DNA from 2 places in the Ochrobactrum quorumnocens genome. Region 1 is predicted to be linked to the other one. Evidence: predicted binding sites of a transcription regulator. Region 1 holds the regulator's gene; the other holds the start of a gene.
What was found. The regulator LexA, encoded in region 1, represses DNA repair genes until DNA is damaged. The targets are predictions, from matches to a motif close to TGTTCNNNNTGTGTTCNG.
Positions count from the first base shown of each region.

Region 2: a site for LexA is predicted at 3,733-3,750, ahead of CES85_RS00555 (DNA polymerase IV). Genes of this name have one in related genera too.

Region 1 is NZ_CP022604.1:1,215,954-1,224,185, reverse strand. It holds gene gltX (glutamate--tRNA ligase) at 1-103, opposite strand, end outside; partial or broken gene CES85_RS15375 (ComEC/Rec2 family competence protein) at 354-2,854, shown strand; gene lexA (transcriptional repressor LexA) at 3,108-3,833, opposite strand; gene CES85_RS15365 (molybdopterin molybdotransferase MoeA) at 3,955-5,169, opposite strand; gene moaC (cyclic pyranopterin monophosphate synthase MoaC) at 5,193-5,669, opposite strand; gene trpC (indole-3-glycerol phosphate synthase TrpC) at 5,673-6,473, opposite strand; gene trpD (anthranilate phosphoribosyltransferase) at 6,490-7,509, opposite strand; gene CES85_RS15345 (peptidyl-prolyl cis-trans isomerase) at 7,530-8,232, opposite strand, start outside.
Region 2 is NZ_CP022603.1:83,486-91,717, reverse strand. It holds gene CES85_RS00585 (MFS transporter) at 1-175, shown strand, start outside; gene rpmG (50S ribosomal protein L33) at 274-441, shown strand; gene CES85_RS00575 (PleD family two-component system response regulator) at 594-1,982, opposite strand; gene CES85_RS00570 (response regulator) at 2,036-2,407, opposite strand; gene CES85_RS00565 (DUF3572 domain-containing protein) at 2,633-2,920, shown strand; gene rnk (nucleoside diphosphate kinase regulator) at 3,005-3,418, opposite strand; gene CES85_RS00555 (DNA polymerase IV) at 3,767-5,104, shown strand; tRNA gene CES85_RS00550 (tRNA-Cys) at 5,242-5,315, shown strand; gene CES85_RS00545 (hypothetical protein) at 5,790-6,161, shown strand; gene CES85_RS00540 (sensor histidine kinase) at 6,396-8,232, shown strand, end outside.

The DNA of each region.
Region 1 (8,232 bases):
TATGCTTGGCATAAAGCCAGTTGAACAGGGCGGTCCGGGCTCCGCCAATATGTAGGAAACCCGTGGGCGAAGGGGCAAAACGGGTTACGACCGGTTTCGACATGACAGCTCCACTATAACAGGCCTCGTTGGGCTGCAGCGGATGCGCAGTGCGAGGCGGAATTTTGAATATGTAGCGCCCGATTGCACTCAGTCTACGGGCGTCAAGGATTCTCGATGCGGGAACCCTCTCGATTTTGGCTGGCGTTCATGTACCATAGGCAGCACAGCGCGCAAGGGCTTGAAGTTTCTTTCGCGCTAATCCGGTATTCTTCTTGAGAAATCGGGGAACACTTTTGCAGTCAGGCGGGGGCATGACGAGCATAAGCGAAACGCAGGAGATTAATGAACGGGTGTTTGTCAAAGACATGCCCGACGGTCTTGCGCGTTCCTTATTGCCCGAACCATGGCTACCTTATAAACCAACTGAACAAACACCGCCAGTTCAGCCGTCAAGACAACAAACACCGTCTGAACGGCTAACGGCGCTGGCATCCATTGTCCGGCAGAATTTTTCTGCAGCCATGACGCGGGAAATCGGCAGAGGGATGTTTTTCCTACTGTTTCCGGTTTTCATGGGTGTTGGAGCGGTTATCTATTTTTCAGTTTCGTTCGAACCTGCGTGGCTGCCACTTTTTTCGGTTCTCACAGCGTCTGTTCTTATTCGTCTTCTTTCTCGCAAACACTTCCTCGTATCGCAGCTTCTGACGCTCGTGATGGCACTCCAGCTGGGAATAATTGCGGGAAAGATCGAAACAGAGAGACGCGGAACCCAGATGCTCGGTTCCGAAGTGGCGACCCGCGTTACGGGGAGGGTAGTTGCTCTCGAATATCGGGACAATGGCAGCTGGCGCGTCACGCTTGACTTGATTGAAACGCAAACGCCCAAGTTGCGTTATTCGCCGCAACGCATCCGGATTACTGCGCGCGATATTCCAGCTTCAACGACAATCGGAAGCGGCTTGAACGGTTTTGCACGTCTGCGCGTGGCGTCCGGTCCGGTGCGGCCTGGAAATTACGATTTTGGCTTTCACGCTTATTTCGGTGGGATCGGCGCAAACGGCTTTTTTCTGGGGACGCCGAAAATTGTAGATGTACCCGGCCCAAGTAATATGGCCGCAAAAATTTCCGGTTCTATAGCACAGTTACGCGTACATGTTTCAGAGCGGATTGCAGAGGTGTTGTCCGGTGAAGATGGCAGCGTTGCAGCAGCGCTGATCGCCGGCGAGCGGGCGGGGATCAGTGAGGAGACAATGAGCATCTGCGCAAGGCTGGGCTTGCGCACATCCTATCGATTTCTGGCTTGCATATGGTGTTGGCTGCAGGAGTGGTCATGATGTCGTTGCGGTCCCTGTTTGCCCTGTTTCCGGCCTTCAGCGCGCGATACTCCGTCAAGAAATATGCTGCTTTTCTGTCGCTGCTGAGTTGTACGTTCTATCTCGCCATGTCTGGAGCCGATGTGGCGGCACAGCGCAGCTACGTGATGATTGCTGTGATGCTTTGCGCGCTTCTGGCTGACAGAGCGGCTATCAGTATGCGCAATCTGGCGATTTCAGCGATAGCGATGATCGCGATCTCGCCGCACGAAATATTGGGTCCAAGTTTTCAGATGTCATTTTCAGCAACGGCGGGACTGATTGCGGCGTTCGCCTGGTGGAGTGAAAGGAAGGCCCGCAAACAGTCAGGTATGGAAAACCGCACGGCATCGCCGCGCGGGATTCTGTCAAGAATACTAGCGCCGACGATCGCCACAGCTGCGACATCAATTGTAGCGGGTGTGGCCAGCGGGATATTTGCCGCTTACCATTTCAACAATACCGCCCCTTTGGGGCTTGTTGGCAATGTACTAGCCTTGCCGGTTATTTCGATACTGGTGATGCCATTTGCAGTCTTGAGTCTATTGTTGATGCCCCTGCAACTCGATTGGCTGCCATTACAGGTCATGGGGTTTGGCGTTCTACTTGTGCGACATATTGCGGAATTCGTCGCCAGCCTATCGCCCGATGGCAATCCCGGTGTCATGCCAGTCATCACGCTCATTCTCTGGACAGTTGCGCTTTTGATTGCTGTTGTTTTCACAACTCGGCTGCGGTTACTGGCGCTTCCATTCGTTGTGTTGGGACTGATCGCATTCATTCGGACGCCGATGCCTGATGTTCTTGTCAGTGAAGATGCGAAGTTTGTGGCGGTGCGACTGTCGGATGGGAATTTTGCTGTTAATCGCAGCAGGCCACCGCAATTCACAGCACAGAACTGGCAGACAGCCTATCTGGTTGAAACGTTTGTTTCTCCGCACATAATGAAAAAACAGCCCGTTCCCGTTGATGAGAACGCTTTCCTTTGTGAGGACGGCCTCTGTACCATTCCCCTTCGGGACGGTCGAATGCTAGCCTATACCACCCAGGAAGACATGCGCGAGGTCGCCTGTAATGTGGGGGATATTGTTATTCTTGCTATTGCCGGAAAAAAACTAAGCTGTGAGCGGTCCAACGCGCTCGTGATCGGCAGGCAAGAATTAGCCCTCAAAGGAACTCTTGAAATAAGATTTGGACAAAAATTAAACGCAGACAAAGTGGCTCAGGCAAAGTTTTTGGGGCAAGAACCAGTCAGTGAGGGTGAGGCTTATCGTTTCGCGCCTGCTGTACCTCGGAATATCAGCGACTATGCGGACAAACTGAGCTTTTCAGTCGATGCACCTACAAGACCTTGGCATCTCTATCGACTTTATTCACGAGCGGCGCGCGGCTTGCCTGATCGTGAGTATCGGAAGAAAGCTGGAACAGAAAATGCAATCGGCTCTGATCTTCCGCAATAATTCCGGAGCGTTTCTTTGATTTAACAAAAAACGCTCTAAGTTTTTATCCTAGCGCATTTCCTGTTTAAGATGAATCGTTAGAAATTCGCCTAACTGTTTGTTTTTACGCATATCTTTATACCAAAACCGGTTCCAACTTTTGGGAGATATGCTCTAGTGCGCATCTTGTCCGAAAAATGCTTTACACATTTCAGGATGGGTAGATTCAATAGTTGAGAGCGTTCTTCGTGCGCCCAAGAGGGCGCACGGCGCTCTAGTAGCGTCGGATCAGTCCGATCAGCTTGCCCTGCACACGAACACGGTCAGGACCGAATATCCGCGTCTCATAGGCAGGGTTTGCAGCTTCGAGCGCAATGGACGCACCTTTGCGGCGGAAACGTTTCAGCGTCGCTTCTTCGTCATCCACCAGTGCAACGATGATTTCGCCTGGATTGGCTGTATCGCCGCGCTTGATGATGACAGTATCACCATCGAAAATTCCGGCTTCGATCATCGAGTCGCCCTTGACCTCAAGCGCGTAGTGTTCACCTGCGCCAATCATTTCTGGCGGAAGGCTGAGCGAATGGGTCTGATTCTGGATCGCCGAGATTGGTACACCAGCAGCGATACGACCCATCACAGGGATGGAAACCATGGTCGATACGTCGTCATTGGCTGTTGTCGGAGCAGGGCGCGCAGGCACGGGGGCAGGTGGCACCTTGCCCAGACTGCCTTCAATCACACTTGGCGCAAATTTCTTTTGCGAATTCAGTCCGGGAGCAATGGAATCTGGCAGACGGAGCACTTCCAATGCACGTGCACGATTTGGGAGTCTGCGGATAAAGCCACGTTCTTCCAAGGCCGTGATGAGGCGATGAATGCCCGATTTCGAGGCTAGATCGAGAGCCTCTTTCATCTCGTCAAAAGACGGAGGGATGCCCGTCTCTTTAAGACGTTCATGAATGAACAGCAGAAGCTCGTGCTGTTTACGGGTCAACATGCGCTACACCCTCCAGACCAGAATCAAATAAAAACAAAACCAGAACGAACACTATATGTTCCAGTCTTGTTCTGCAATGGTTTTAAAATGATTAACGGACTGGCGGAATTGGATAGGTTCGTTACAGCATCAATATCAAGCACGATTCACCGGTCGCTGCAGCTGGTGCATTTTCATCTCTGATTAGCAGCGCATTGGAGCGGACTAAGGCAGAAAGCATCGACGAATCCTGGAGAGGAAAAGGTGTTGCGATCAATGTTCCATCAGTGTCCTGTTCGACTGTTGCCCGAACAAAATCGCGCCGGTGATCATTAGAATTCATCGCCTGACCAAGCTTTGCGGGACGAATATCTGCGGTCAAATCCGTGCCGGATAGCTTGGCTACCAATGGACGTAGAAATACGAGGCCGCAAACGAGGCTAGAAACAGGGTTTCCCGGCAGGCCGATGACGTGCACTGTTTTGCCTGAAACTGTCTTGCGGCCATACATCAGCGGTTTGCCGGGTCGCATAGCAATTTTCCAGAAATCGAGATCAACACCGCTGTTTTTCAACGCGCCATGCACGTAATCACGATCACCTACTGATGCGCCACCGATAGTGACAAGGATATCGATGCCATCGTCGAGCACTTGGCTTATCGCTGATTCGATTTTGGCGGGGTCGTCAACGATGATGCCCATGTCTTCAGGCTTGCCACCTGCGCGACGCACGATCTCGGCTATTCCCACGCTATTGGAGGCCACAATTTGATCAGGTCCGGGAATTGTTCCGGGTGGGACGAGCTCGTCGCCTGTGGCGAGAATGGCAATTCGCGGCTGCTTGAAAACAGAAATCGTTGCATTGCCGCTCGCTGCAGCAAGAGATAGCGCCGGGGCGTCAAGTTCGCATCCAACTGGAAGAACAGTGTCGCCGGGTGCAAAGTCGAGGCCCGCACGCCGAATGTGGCGGCCTTTATCGAGCCCTTGTTGGATCGTCAGTTTGTCACCAGAACGCTCGGTGTCTTCTTGAATGACGATGCAGTCAGCGCCAACTGGCATAGGTGCACCGGTGAAAATACGCACAGCTTCACCAGCGGCAAGCTTGCCTTCAAATCTTTTTCCAGCGGCCGATTCGCCGATCACTGTAAGTTCAATCGGATATTCAACATTCTGAGGCGCGATGAGCGCATAGCCATCCATGGCGGAACAATCAAATGGCGGCTGGAGTAGTTTCGCAGCGACCTGCTCGGCAACAACACGGCCTCCGGCTGAAGCAAGTGGTATCTGCTCAAAACCATGCGGCTCAGCGGCGCTTAGGATGCGGGCAAGTGCTTCATCGACCGGGAGAAGGGACATAGGGTTTCCTCTCGTCTGAATGTTCAGGCTTTCCAGTCGCCTGACTTGCCGCCGCTTTTTGCCGAAACACGGATGTCGGTGATCTCCATATGGCGATCAACTGCTTTGGCCATGTCGTAAATGGTCAGGCAGGTGACGGAAACAGCAGTCAAGGCTTCCATCTCTACACCAGTGCGGCCTTTAAGCTTTGCAGTAGCACGAATACGCAGACCGGGAAGTGTCAGATCAGGCTGGATATCAACCGATACTTTTGTCAACATCAGAGGGTGGCAAAGCGGAATAAGATCTGACGTTTTCTTTGCGGCCATAATGCCAGCGAGCCGTGCGGCGCCGATAACGTCACCCTTGGCTGCATTGCCTTCCAGAATAAGCGCCAGCGTTTCCGGCTTCATCCTGACTGCGCCTTCTGCCGTGGCCTGACGTTCAGTCTCAAACTTGTCCCCAACATCGACCATATGGGCAGCGCCTGTCTGGTCGATATGGGTGAGCTTGGTCGCCATATCTCAGGCCTTGCCGGTCAGAAGTTCGCGGGTTGCGGTCGCAACATCATCTTTGCGCATCAGGCTTTCGCCGATGAGGAAGGTGCCGATATTCGATTTTTCGAGACGCAGGCAATCATCATGGGTGAAGATGCCGCTTTCGCCGACCAGCAGGCGATCCGAAGGAACCATCTTTGCGAGACGTTCGGAAACCGCGAGGTCGACTTCAAATGTGCGCAGGTTGCGATTGTTGACGCCGACGAGGCGCGAAGAGAGCTTGAGCGCGCGTTCTGTTTCCTCTTCGTCGTGCACTTCAATCAATGCATCCATGCCGAGTTCAAATGCGGTTTCTTCAAGCGCCTTGGCGAGATTGTCATCGACGCTTGCGAGAATGATCAGAATACAGTCTGCACCCCAGCTGCGCGCTTCATAGACCTGATAGGTATCGAAAAGGAAATCCTTGCGCAGAGCTGGCAGAGAGCAGGCATCGCGTGCAGCCGTCAGAAACTCTGGTGCCCCCAGAAAGGATGGCTTATCGGTCAGCACGGAAAGACAGGCAGCACCGCCTTCTTCATAGGCCTTGGCCAGTGCCGGTGGATTGAAATCCGGGCGAATGAAGCCCTTCGACGGGCTTGCCTTTTTAATCTCGGCGATAAGCGCAAACTTGTTTGCAGCGCGCTTTGCTTCAAGTGCCTTCAAGAAGCCGCGTGTCGCAGGCTGATCCTTAGCCTGCGCTTTTACTTCTTCAAGTGGAAGGCGAGCCTTGGCGACAGCGATCTCTTCGCGCTTATAAGCTTCGATTTTCCGCAGAATGTCGGTGGACATGGTTTGATCCTCTCCGTCAGAGCGGTTTGTCGTTGGAGACGGCGATAACTTTTTGCAGGACTGCAAGTGCTGAACCGCTGTCGATAGATTGCGCGGCAAGAGCAATGCCGTCCTTCAAGTCTTTTGCCTTACCTGAAATGACGAGTGCTGCCGCAGAATTCAGCAACACGATATCGCGATAGGCGTTTTGATCTCCTTCGAGAACGCCAAGCAGAGCTCTGGCGTTTACTTCGGCTTCGCCGCCCTTGAGTTCCGACATATCGACACGGCGCAAGCCCACATCTTCAGGCTCAATCTCGAATGTGCGAATCGTACCGTGTTCAAGCGCTGCGATTTTCGTGGTGCCTGCCGTGGTCATCTCATCTAGACCATCGCCATAGACAACCCATGCGGTTTCAGAACCAAGTTCTTTGAGGACCTGCGCCAAAGGCTCTACCCATTCTGCCGAAAATACGCCGACCAGCTGACGCTTGACGCTTGCCGGGTTTGATAGCGGTCCAAGCAGGTTGAAAATCGTGCGGGTGCCGAGTTCAACACGCGATGGACCTACATGCCGCATAGCGGAATGGTGAGTCGGTGCGAACATGAAGCCAAGACCAGCTTCATTGATGCTGCGGCCAATCGTATCTGCATCGGCATCTATGTTGACCCCAAGGGCTGCGAGCGCATCGGCGGCACCCGAACGCGATGAGAGGGCACGATTGCCGTGTTTGGCAACGGGAATGCCTGCACCTGCGACGACGAAAGCCGAGCAGCTCGATACATTGTAGGAGCCGGACTGGTCGCCGCCGGTGCCAACGATATCAACAGCGTTAATTGGTGCGGATACCGGCAACATGCGCGAACGCATGGACGCAACAGCCCCGGCAATCTCCGGCACTGTTTCACCACGAACGCGGAGAGCCATCAGGAAACCACCGATCTGCGATGGGGTGGCCTGTCCGGACATCATGATGTCAAAGGCTGCTTTGGAATCCTCAAACGACAATGGATTACCGGAGGCAGCCTTGGAGATATAGGGTTTTAAGTCAGCCATTATTTCATGTCCGCCGCTGATCAGAAGGCCAATGCGTTGTTGATGACGGTCTGGTTGATCCGCACCGGATATTGCTTCTGCAATTCGCCAACCAGCTGTTCGAGAACGTCATCGGTAAGCGTGGTCGACAGATAGGTCTGCTGCTGTTCAGGAATTGCTTCCGGACCCGCAGCAGTTGGTTCTGTGACTTCGATAACCTTGAACAAAATCTGTGCATCGTCAGATGCAGCTGCAGCCGTACCTGTGTGATCGTTTGGCCCACGGAAGACCTGTGCGGTCGCAGCAGAGCTGAAATCAGCATCGTTGGTGTTCCGAGTGATGCCGCGCTTGGTCTGCTTTTCAACACCCGCTTCTGCGGCAATCGCGTCAAGCGTTTCACCGCCGTCGAGGCGCTTCTTCAGATTTTCCATGCGCTGGTTCAGGCGCTTCACAGCCTCGTCACCCTTCCATGCTGCTACGACCTTGTCCTTGACTTCGTCAAGCGTGCGGTCGCGAGCAGGGGTGGTGCCATCGATTTGATACCAAAGGTAGCCGGTATTGCCCATTGTCAGAGCGTCGTTGTCAAAGCCTTGTTCAGCTTGGAATGCAGCAGCGAGAAGCGCTTCGGAGTTTGGTAGTTCAACAGCGTTGCCGGCAGGATCGTTGCCTTCGGCATCAACGGATTCGATAGTGACAGTCTTGAGGCTCAAACCCTTGGCAACTTCGACCATGCTTGCGCCGTCT
Region 2 (8,232 bases), on a different replicon from region 1:
CAACGCTGCCTTTGTTTTCTGCTATGCAATCGGCATGCTCGCAGGACCTCAAGCGGTCGGTGTGGGCATGGATGCCATGGGACCAAAGGGCTTTCCGCTCACTCTCGGCATCTTTTTTGCAGCTTTTGCACTCTTTGCTGCGATAAGACTTGTCCAAAGGAAGAAGCGGGGTTGACTTTTCGCCCTCAATCCGTAGTGTCGCGCCGAATTTCCGCTTCTAGCCAATTGGCGAGACTCGCAGCGGTTTAATCATGAAAGAGCAGGTATTTCGATATGGCCAAGGCTACGACCATCAAGATCAAGCTTTTGTCGACCGCTGACACCGGCTTCTTCTACGTAACGAAGAAGAACAGCCGCACGATGACGGAAAAGATGACAAAGACAAAGTACGACCCGATTGCGCGCAAGCACGTCGACTTCAAGGAAACGAAAATCAAGTAATTTTCGTTTCCTCCGCCAGACATCACACACTGGCCGGAATCAAAAAAGCCGTCTCTCACGAGACGGCTTTTTTCGTTTAAGCGTTGGATGTGTCCTGACTTTTTTAATACGCATCTTGTCCGAAAACCGCTTTGCACTTTTCGGGATGCGCTCTAAGCAGCAGACAGAGCAATCCTGTTGCGGCCGTTTTTCTTGGCTTCATAAAGTGCAGCATCAGTTCGTGAGAAGAGCGCCTCGGCGGTGTCGCCTCCCATGAGACGCAGCGATGCGATGCCGATACTGATCGTCATATTGATCTTATGCTTGCCACTAGCCAGAAGGAAAGGGGTCTCTGCCACCGCTTCGCGAATACGTTCGGCCACCGCAGCTGCAGCCATTATATCAGTATCGGGCAGGACGATCGCAAACTCCTCGCCGCCATAACGGCACATGACATCCATGCCGCGAATCTTCTTGCGCAGCCGCACCGCAAATTCTCGCAGCACATCATCTCCACCATCATGACCATATTTGTCGTTCACGCGCTTGAAATGGTCAAAGTCGATCATAACGACTGATAAAGGCCGCTCACGCCCCGTAGCGCGCGAAAGCAGCACCGGCATGTGGGTATCGAGGTAACGACGGTTATGCAGTCCTGTGAGGCTGTCTGTCACCGCCATGGTGATTGTACGGTGCAGGCTTTGACGCAAAAGGTCGTTGTAGCACTTGCGCTTGATTTGCGTGCGCAGCCGCGCATAAAGCTCGAGCTTCTCCAGCGGCCGCATCACATAGTCATTTACGCCAAGCTCAAGTGCGCGGACGACCAGCGAGCCTTCATCCTCGTTCACGATCAGGATGATCGGCACAAGCCTTGTGCGCTCGATTGTGCGCATCTGTGAACAGAGCCGTAACGGATCGTAATAGGTAAAATCGGCAGAAATAACGATGCTGTCGTAGTCACTGTCAATCGCCTTGATCAGCGCACCATTGGCGTCATGAGCAACATCGACAAAATAATCTTCGCCCAAAATCATGCGAAGACGAGCGCCAGCCAGTTCGTTCTCATCAACAACGAGAATGCGGGCGGCATCCTCTCCGCCCCCAAACCGGCCAGAAAGTTTGGTGACGAGCAGCGCTTCCACTTCCGTGTCGGCAACCGTGCCTGTGCGCAGGAACAATTCGTCGGAAACCATTTTGAGCCGGGCAAGGCTCTTGACGCGGGAAAGCAGCTGAAGATCTTTGACCGGCTTCGACATGAAGTCATCTGCGCCTGCTTCAAGTCCCTTGATCTTATCTTTTGGGCTATCCAGTGCCGTCAGGATCACAACAGGAATATTGGTTGTGCGCGGGTCATCTTTCAGGCGACGGCAAACTTCAAAACCATCCATTCCCGGCAATAAGACGTCGAGAATAACCACATCAATCTGGCCGCCAAGGCAAATTTCGATAGCTTCTGCGCCGTTAGAGGCCGTTACGACCTCGTAATACTCGCGCAACAGGAGAGCTTCCAGCAGCTTTACGTGTGATTCCGCGTCGTCAACGACGAGAATTCTTGCCGTCATGATGCCTAGCCCCCCAGATTCTCACTCCGTAAACTTCCCCACATTGAAAATGATCAGGCGTCGCCCAGATAAGATTTTATCGTCTCAATAAAACGCGGAACAGAAATCGGCTTGGATATATAGGCCTCACAGCCTCCCTGACGAATACGCTCCTCATCGCCTTTCATGGCAAAGGCCGTGACTGCGATTACTGGTATGTGGCGCAGTTCTTCATCATCCTTGAGCCATTTCGTCACTTCCAGCCCGGACACTTCAGGAAGCTGGATATCCATCAAGATAAGATCAGGGCGGTGCTCTCGGGCAAGATCAAGCGCCTCAAGACCATTTCTGGTCCTGATGGTTTCATATCCGCTGGCTTCGATAAGATCGCGAAACAACTTCATATTCAGTTCGTTGTCCTCGACGATCATCACACTTTTGGTCATCGAATATTCCCTGGCCTTATTCTTTCCTGTTCAAAGACAGGTTTGTTCTGCCCATCACACCGACATGGTTCCTATATAGTTTAAGCGCATTTCATTGACGAATGGCAAATATTCGCCAAATCTCGCATTGTCGCGCGGCTATTGTAAGATATATCCGGGAAGAACAGGAATCGGCCTTTCCGGGACCTGAAATGCCAAAACAAATGATTTAAAGCGGAGAAGCAGATGAAAAGCCTCATGAGCCAAGCGGATGCAGAAAACCTTGCAGTCGAAGCGCTCGTATGGTTGGCTCAGGACAAGGATCTGATGCCGCGCTTTCTCGCACTCACTGGGATCGAGATCTCATCAATTCGATCTGCGGCTCAAGAACCGGGGTTTCTGGAGGGCGTCCTGCAATTTTATCTCAGCCACGAACCGACCCTGCTGCGCTTTTGCGAGGAAACAGGGCGCGATCCAGCGAGTATTGAAAAGGCCGCTTCACTGCTGCCCGGTGGGTTAAACCAGCATCTTTAGAACGGCACAGCGAATACACACCGTCTCAGCAGCTCCCTATATAAAAAGCGCCCGTTCTAGGCGCTTTTTTGTCGTCGCTAAAATTTACTCTGCGCCTGCGACTTCTGCAGCAGATACACTCAAAACGCTCAACTCATGAGCTTTGCCGTCGCGTGCAATCCATGACATGGACTGGCCTGGCGTCAGGCCGATAAGTGCCGTGCCGATTGGCGTCAAAATAGAAATCTTGCCCTGAGCAATATCCGCCTCGCCCGGATAAACCAGCGTTACCTTACGCTCGTGACCGTCATTAGAGCGAAATTCGACAGTCGACCCCATATGAACGACATCCGCTGGCAGTTTCTTCTGCGGCACCACCTTGGCGCGGTCGAGTTCCTGCAACAATTCCTCGGCCACTTCCTCCAGTTTTTCGGAGACGTTACCGGCCAGAATTGTCAGGCGTTCGTGATCGATGTCGCTGACGACGATCTTAGGCTTCTTGCGGTTCTTTACGCTCATGACGATAGCTCACTGCTGTCTAATGATAATTGTTCTCCGTAACGATTCCGGTCCGGAGTAACTGATTGAATTTTGGAAGAAAGCGCTTTTAGTAATTCCGCTTGAAGGCAAGCGGCAAACCGTCCCCCGGAATCCTCTGCGCTGAGCAGGACTCGAGGGTTGCTATCCCGTGATCGGTTGAACCCGATGGAGTATGGAAGCAAAACGGTTGTTCATAGTGCTAAACTTGGTGATATCCTTGCCAATGTCAAGTGCACAGCTGACAGGACATCAGTGTGACGATGGCATTCCCAAGCTTTAGTGCTATAAAACGATGTTCCTTTTATGTTCATCAAACCGCATGCAGCCATGGCCAACCAATTCGCAGAAAATAGTTCAGAACATGGTTTCTGCCGCGATTGCCTATCGCTGCAAAAACTCGAAACCGCGCGACGCTGCCGCGCCTGTGGCAGCCCACGTCTGGTTCGCCATGCAGAGCTTTACAAGCTGTCGCTCGCCCATGTCGATTGCGACGCATTTTATGCATCGGTAGAAAAGCGGGATAATCCGGAGCTTCGCGACAAACCGCTTATCATTGGTGGTGGCAAGCGTGGCGTAGTTTCGACCGCTTGCTATATTGCGCGCATTCATGGTGTTCGGTCTGCCATGCCAATGTTCAAAGCGCTTGAAGCTTGCCCTGAAGCAGTTGTCGTTAAACCGAATATGGAGAAATACGCGCGTGTCGGGCGTGAAGTTCGACAACTGATGCGCGATCTCACTCCACTCGTCGAACCCATTTCCATTGATGAGGCATTCCTCGATCTGGGAGGTACAGAGCGACTGCATCGTGCACCAGCGGCGATTGTGCTGGCACGCTTTGCCAGACGGGTCGAAGAAGAAATAGGCATTACCATTTCGGTAGGCCTATCCTATTGCAAGTATTTGGCTAAGGTGGCCTCTGACCTTGAAAAGCCGCGTGGATTTTCTATCATCGGTGAAGCCGAAGCGCTCGATTTTCTGCGTAACAAACCGGTCAGCATGATCTGGGGTGTAGGCAAATCCTTCAATGCCAAGCTCGAGAGTGATGGCATTCGCACCATCGGACAACTTCAGATGATGGATGAAGGTGCACTGATGAAAGCCTATGGCACAATGGGTCAGCGGCTATTCAGGCTGTCACGTGGACAAGATAGCCGCAAGGTTGAACCCGAACATGATATGAAAAGTGTTTCAGCCGAAACAACATTCAACAAAGACCTCTCGCAAGCAAGCGATCTGGTCCCTGTCCTGCGTGCGTTGTCCGAGAAGGTATCGCAGCGTCTGAAGGCTGGTGACATTGCCGGACGGACGGTCGTGCTCAAGCTCAAAACACAAGACTTCAAGTTGCGGACGCGCAATCGCCAACTGGCTGACCCTACTCAGCTTGCGGATCGTATTTTCCGTACTGGCCTTCAGCTTCTGGAAAAAGAACTGGATGGAACCAAGTTCCGGCTGCTTGGCATTGGTGTGGGTGAACTCTCATCAGACGACCGCGCCGACCCGCCGGATCTGGTCGACACACAGGCCACAAAACGTGCTGTCGCAGAAGGTGCTATTGATCGCCTACGCAACAAATTTGGCCGGAACGCAGTCGAAACAGGCTACACGTTTTCAAAAGGTAATCTTGCACGCCCGCAAACGCCCGCCGACCGTGACCCGGACGAATGACTCTTTCCTCCGGTACCCGCAACAAAGTCTTGGAGAAAAATAAATCAATCACGGCTAACCGCTTGACGAAGCGTGTCTGGATCAATATTGGAACTGCTCAAGAGAGCGCTGACTGATTTGACAGACCTCTTACGGATGGCCTCATGGCGGAGTGGTTACGCAGAGGACTGCAAATCCTTGCACCCCGGTTCGATTCCGGGTGAGGCCTCCAAAACATTTCCCTTTGAAATCAATGCGTTAAGCCTGCACAATTATTCATTTATATGACATTTCATGCCACGTCGTTCTACAAGTAGATTCTCTGCAATTACAACTGGTTACAAAAATGTCCGGCAAATGCATGCAACATATTCTGCACTGATATTGAGACAGATCAAGACGAGCAAATGCTTTTAACGAAGAGAATAGTCGGCATCGGCAATCAATGAAAACATTATCATACTTCAGTTTTTGTTGAAGTTTCCCCTCTCAGGGCCACTTATAATTATAATAAATTCAATCCTTTAAAGATAAATCACGTCTGACTTATCCACAAAGCGCTCCACAGGATAAGCATAAATTATCCACAGGTTGTTCTAAACTCGACCGCACACTCTATCCAGTGTATTACGCTGGCATTCAGTCCGGTCCGTACCTACCTTGTTCATACAGGGTTATTAACCGAACTGGCCTGCAAGGGAGACGTATGAAAAACCTGATCTTACTTGGAATTGCCACACTCACATTGAACCCAGCCGTCGCGTTTGCTGCCACGGATGCGGAAATAGTGACAGAAATGGCAGCCAAGTGTTGGACACTCCCTGAAGGTGTTGATTATCAAAGGGCATCAGCGACATTTGAAGTCACCTACAACTCAGACGGTGAGTTATTGCGCGTTGTGACAGTCGATTATCAGCCTGTACGCAAAGCCGGTGAGGAATTTGCTGTTAGTGCCCAACAGGCATTGTTGGAATGCGCAAGCAAGACTTCTGTTAAATCAAGAACCGTTCGCGTTGTGATGAGATTTACGGCCCCTCAATCGAATGGCCCGTTAATCATGAAGAAACCTCTTCGTTAAGCTTTCCCAGTCCGCGTTCTCTCATCAACGAATAATTTCGGCCATTAGAATATTGAATTCTTATGCCCCAAGATTATCGCAATCATCAGATCCCACTAAAGAAATCTTAGCGTTTTCTCCGTTAGAGCGCTGAATACTATCGCGGTTTGAACGTAATATTTCTATCGGGAAAACTTTCGATATAGCAATTTTCGCGGCAATATATATTTCTATTCCATTCTGGGAGGAGGCGGAATGAGAAGACACTGGCGATTTGACTGGATGACCTTGGCGATACTCGCCCTTTTGATATCGGTCCTGATTGCTGTTTTTGGCACAAAACACATGATGTCTATCGCGCTGAACGGATTGCATCAGCGGGGCGAAAATACTTTAGGGTTGGCGTCTTCTGCGCTCGCGGGCCAATTGGCACGCTATGAAAAGCTTCCGGCGCTCATCGCCGAACATGACACCATTCAAAATCTGGTTCGCGACCCTGCCGCTAAAAATGTCGCGGCAGTGAACCAGTATCTGCAATCAATCAATAACCTACTTGAGTCTTCAGACATTTATCTGATGAACGACAATGGCGTGACGATTGCCGCCTCAAATTACAATGATCAGAGGCCTTTTGTCGGAGAAAACTTCAGCTATCGCCCCTATTTTTTCAATGCGATCGCTGGCGACAGCGGCCGTTTCTTTGCTCTTGGTACAACATCCGGCAAACGCGGCTATTACTTCAGTGCGCCCGTTATGGTCGATGGACAAGCTCGGGGTGTTCTTGCATTTAAAGTCGATATAGATGTGATCGAGCGTTCTTGGCATGGCAATGATTTCGAAATCATTGTGACCGATCCCGAAGGTATAATCTTCATGTCGGGACGGCCTGAATGGCTCTTCAAAAGCATAGGCCCCCTCACCCCTGATCAGGTTGCCCGCACTGCCCATACCCGACGCTATGCGGAAACACCATTGGTCGCAATACCAGTCAGAAGCACCCAAACAGATCGCGGCGACACGCTATTGGAGATGGACGACGCGGAACGGACAATTGAATATCTTATACTGTCCGACGAAATGGCCGACGCAGGCTGGACTGTCAGCGTGTTGTTGGCAACTCGTCCCGCGCGAAATCAAGCATATACATCCGTGATTGCCCTGTTATTGCTGGTTGGTCTCGGGGCAATGGCAATCGCGGTCTTCCTGCAAAACCGTACCCGACTTGCTGAACGACTCGCAGCCCAACGAGAAATCAAGGAACAATTGGAGTTTCGTGTTGCGGCGCGCACCGTTGAACTAGCGACTACGAATGAAAAACTGGCAACCGAAGTGGAAGAACGACGTGCAACCGAGCGCCAGCTGCGCCGCACGCAAGTTGAGCTTGTTCACGCAGGAAAGCTCGCGGCACTTGGTCAAATGTCGGCAGCACTCTCGCATGAGTTCAATCAGCCGCTTGCTGCAGTACGCGCCTATGCCGAAGTCTCTGGCCTGATGCTCGATCAGGGACGTGATCGAGATGCCAAAGCGGGGTTGGACCGGATATTGAAAGTCGTGGAGCGCATGACAAGCATTAGCAAGCACCTACGCAATTTTGCCCGGCGGCCCAATAAAAAGCTGCGCTCCGTCAAAGCACAAGATGTCATCCGCGATACGAAAGAAATCATTCTCTGGCGCCTCAGCGTCGCGAAAGTTGACCTCTCCTTCATTCAGCACGACGAAGAGACTTGGGTGCTCGCTGACTCTGTGCGACTGCAACAAGTCCTGGTTAACATCATCTCGAATGCTGCCGATGCCGTCGAAGGGCAGGAAAACAGATTTATCGGCATCGATGTGAACACAGAGCTTAACCGTGTCCTGATCAAGATCACAGATAACGGCCCCGGCGTTCCCGATGCTATCGCCGCCCGCATTTATGACCCATTTTTCTCGACCAAGGGCGTCGGTAAAGGTTTAGGCTTAGGCCTCTCCATTTCCTACAACATTGTCAAAGACTTCGATGGGGAACTGTCCGTGCGTAATCTGACCGAAGGCGGTGCAGAATTCTGCATCAGTCTCCAAAAAGCAGCCGCACCATCGAAGCAAGGAACTGGAA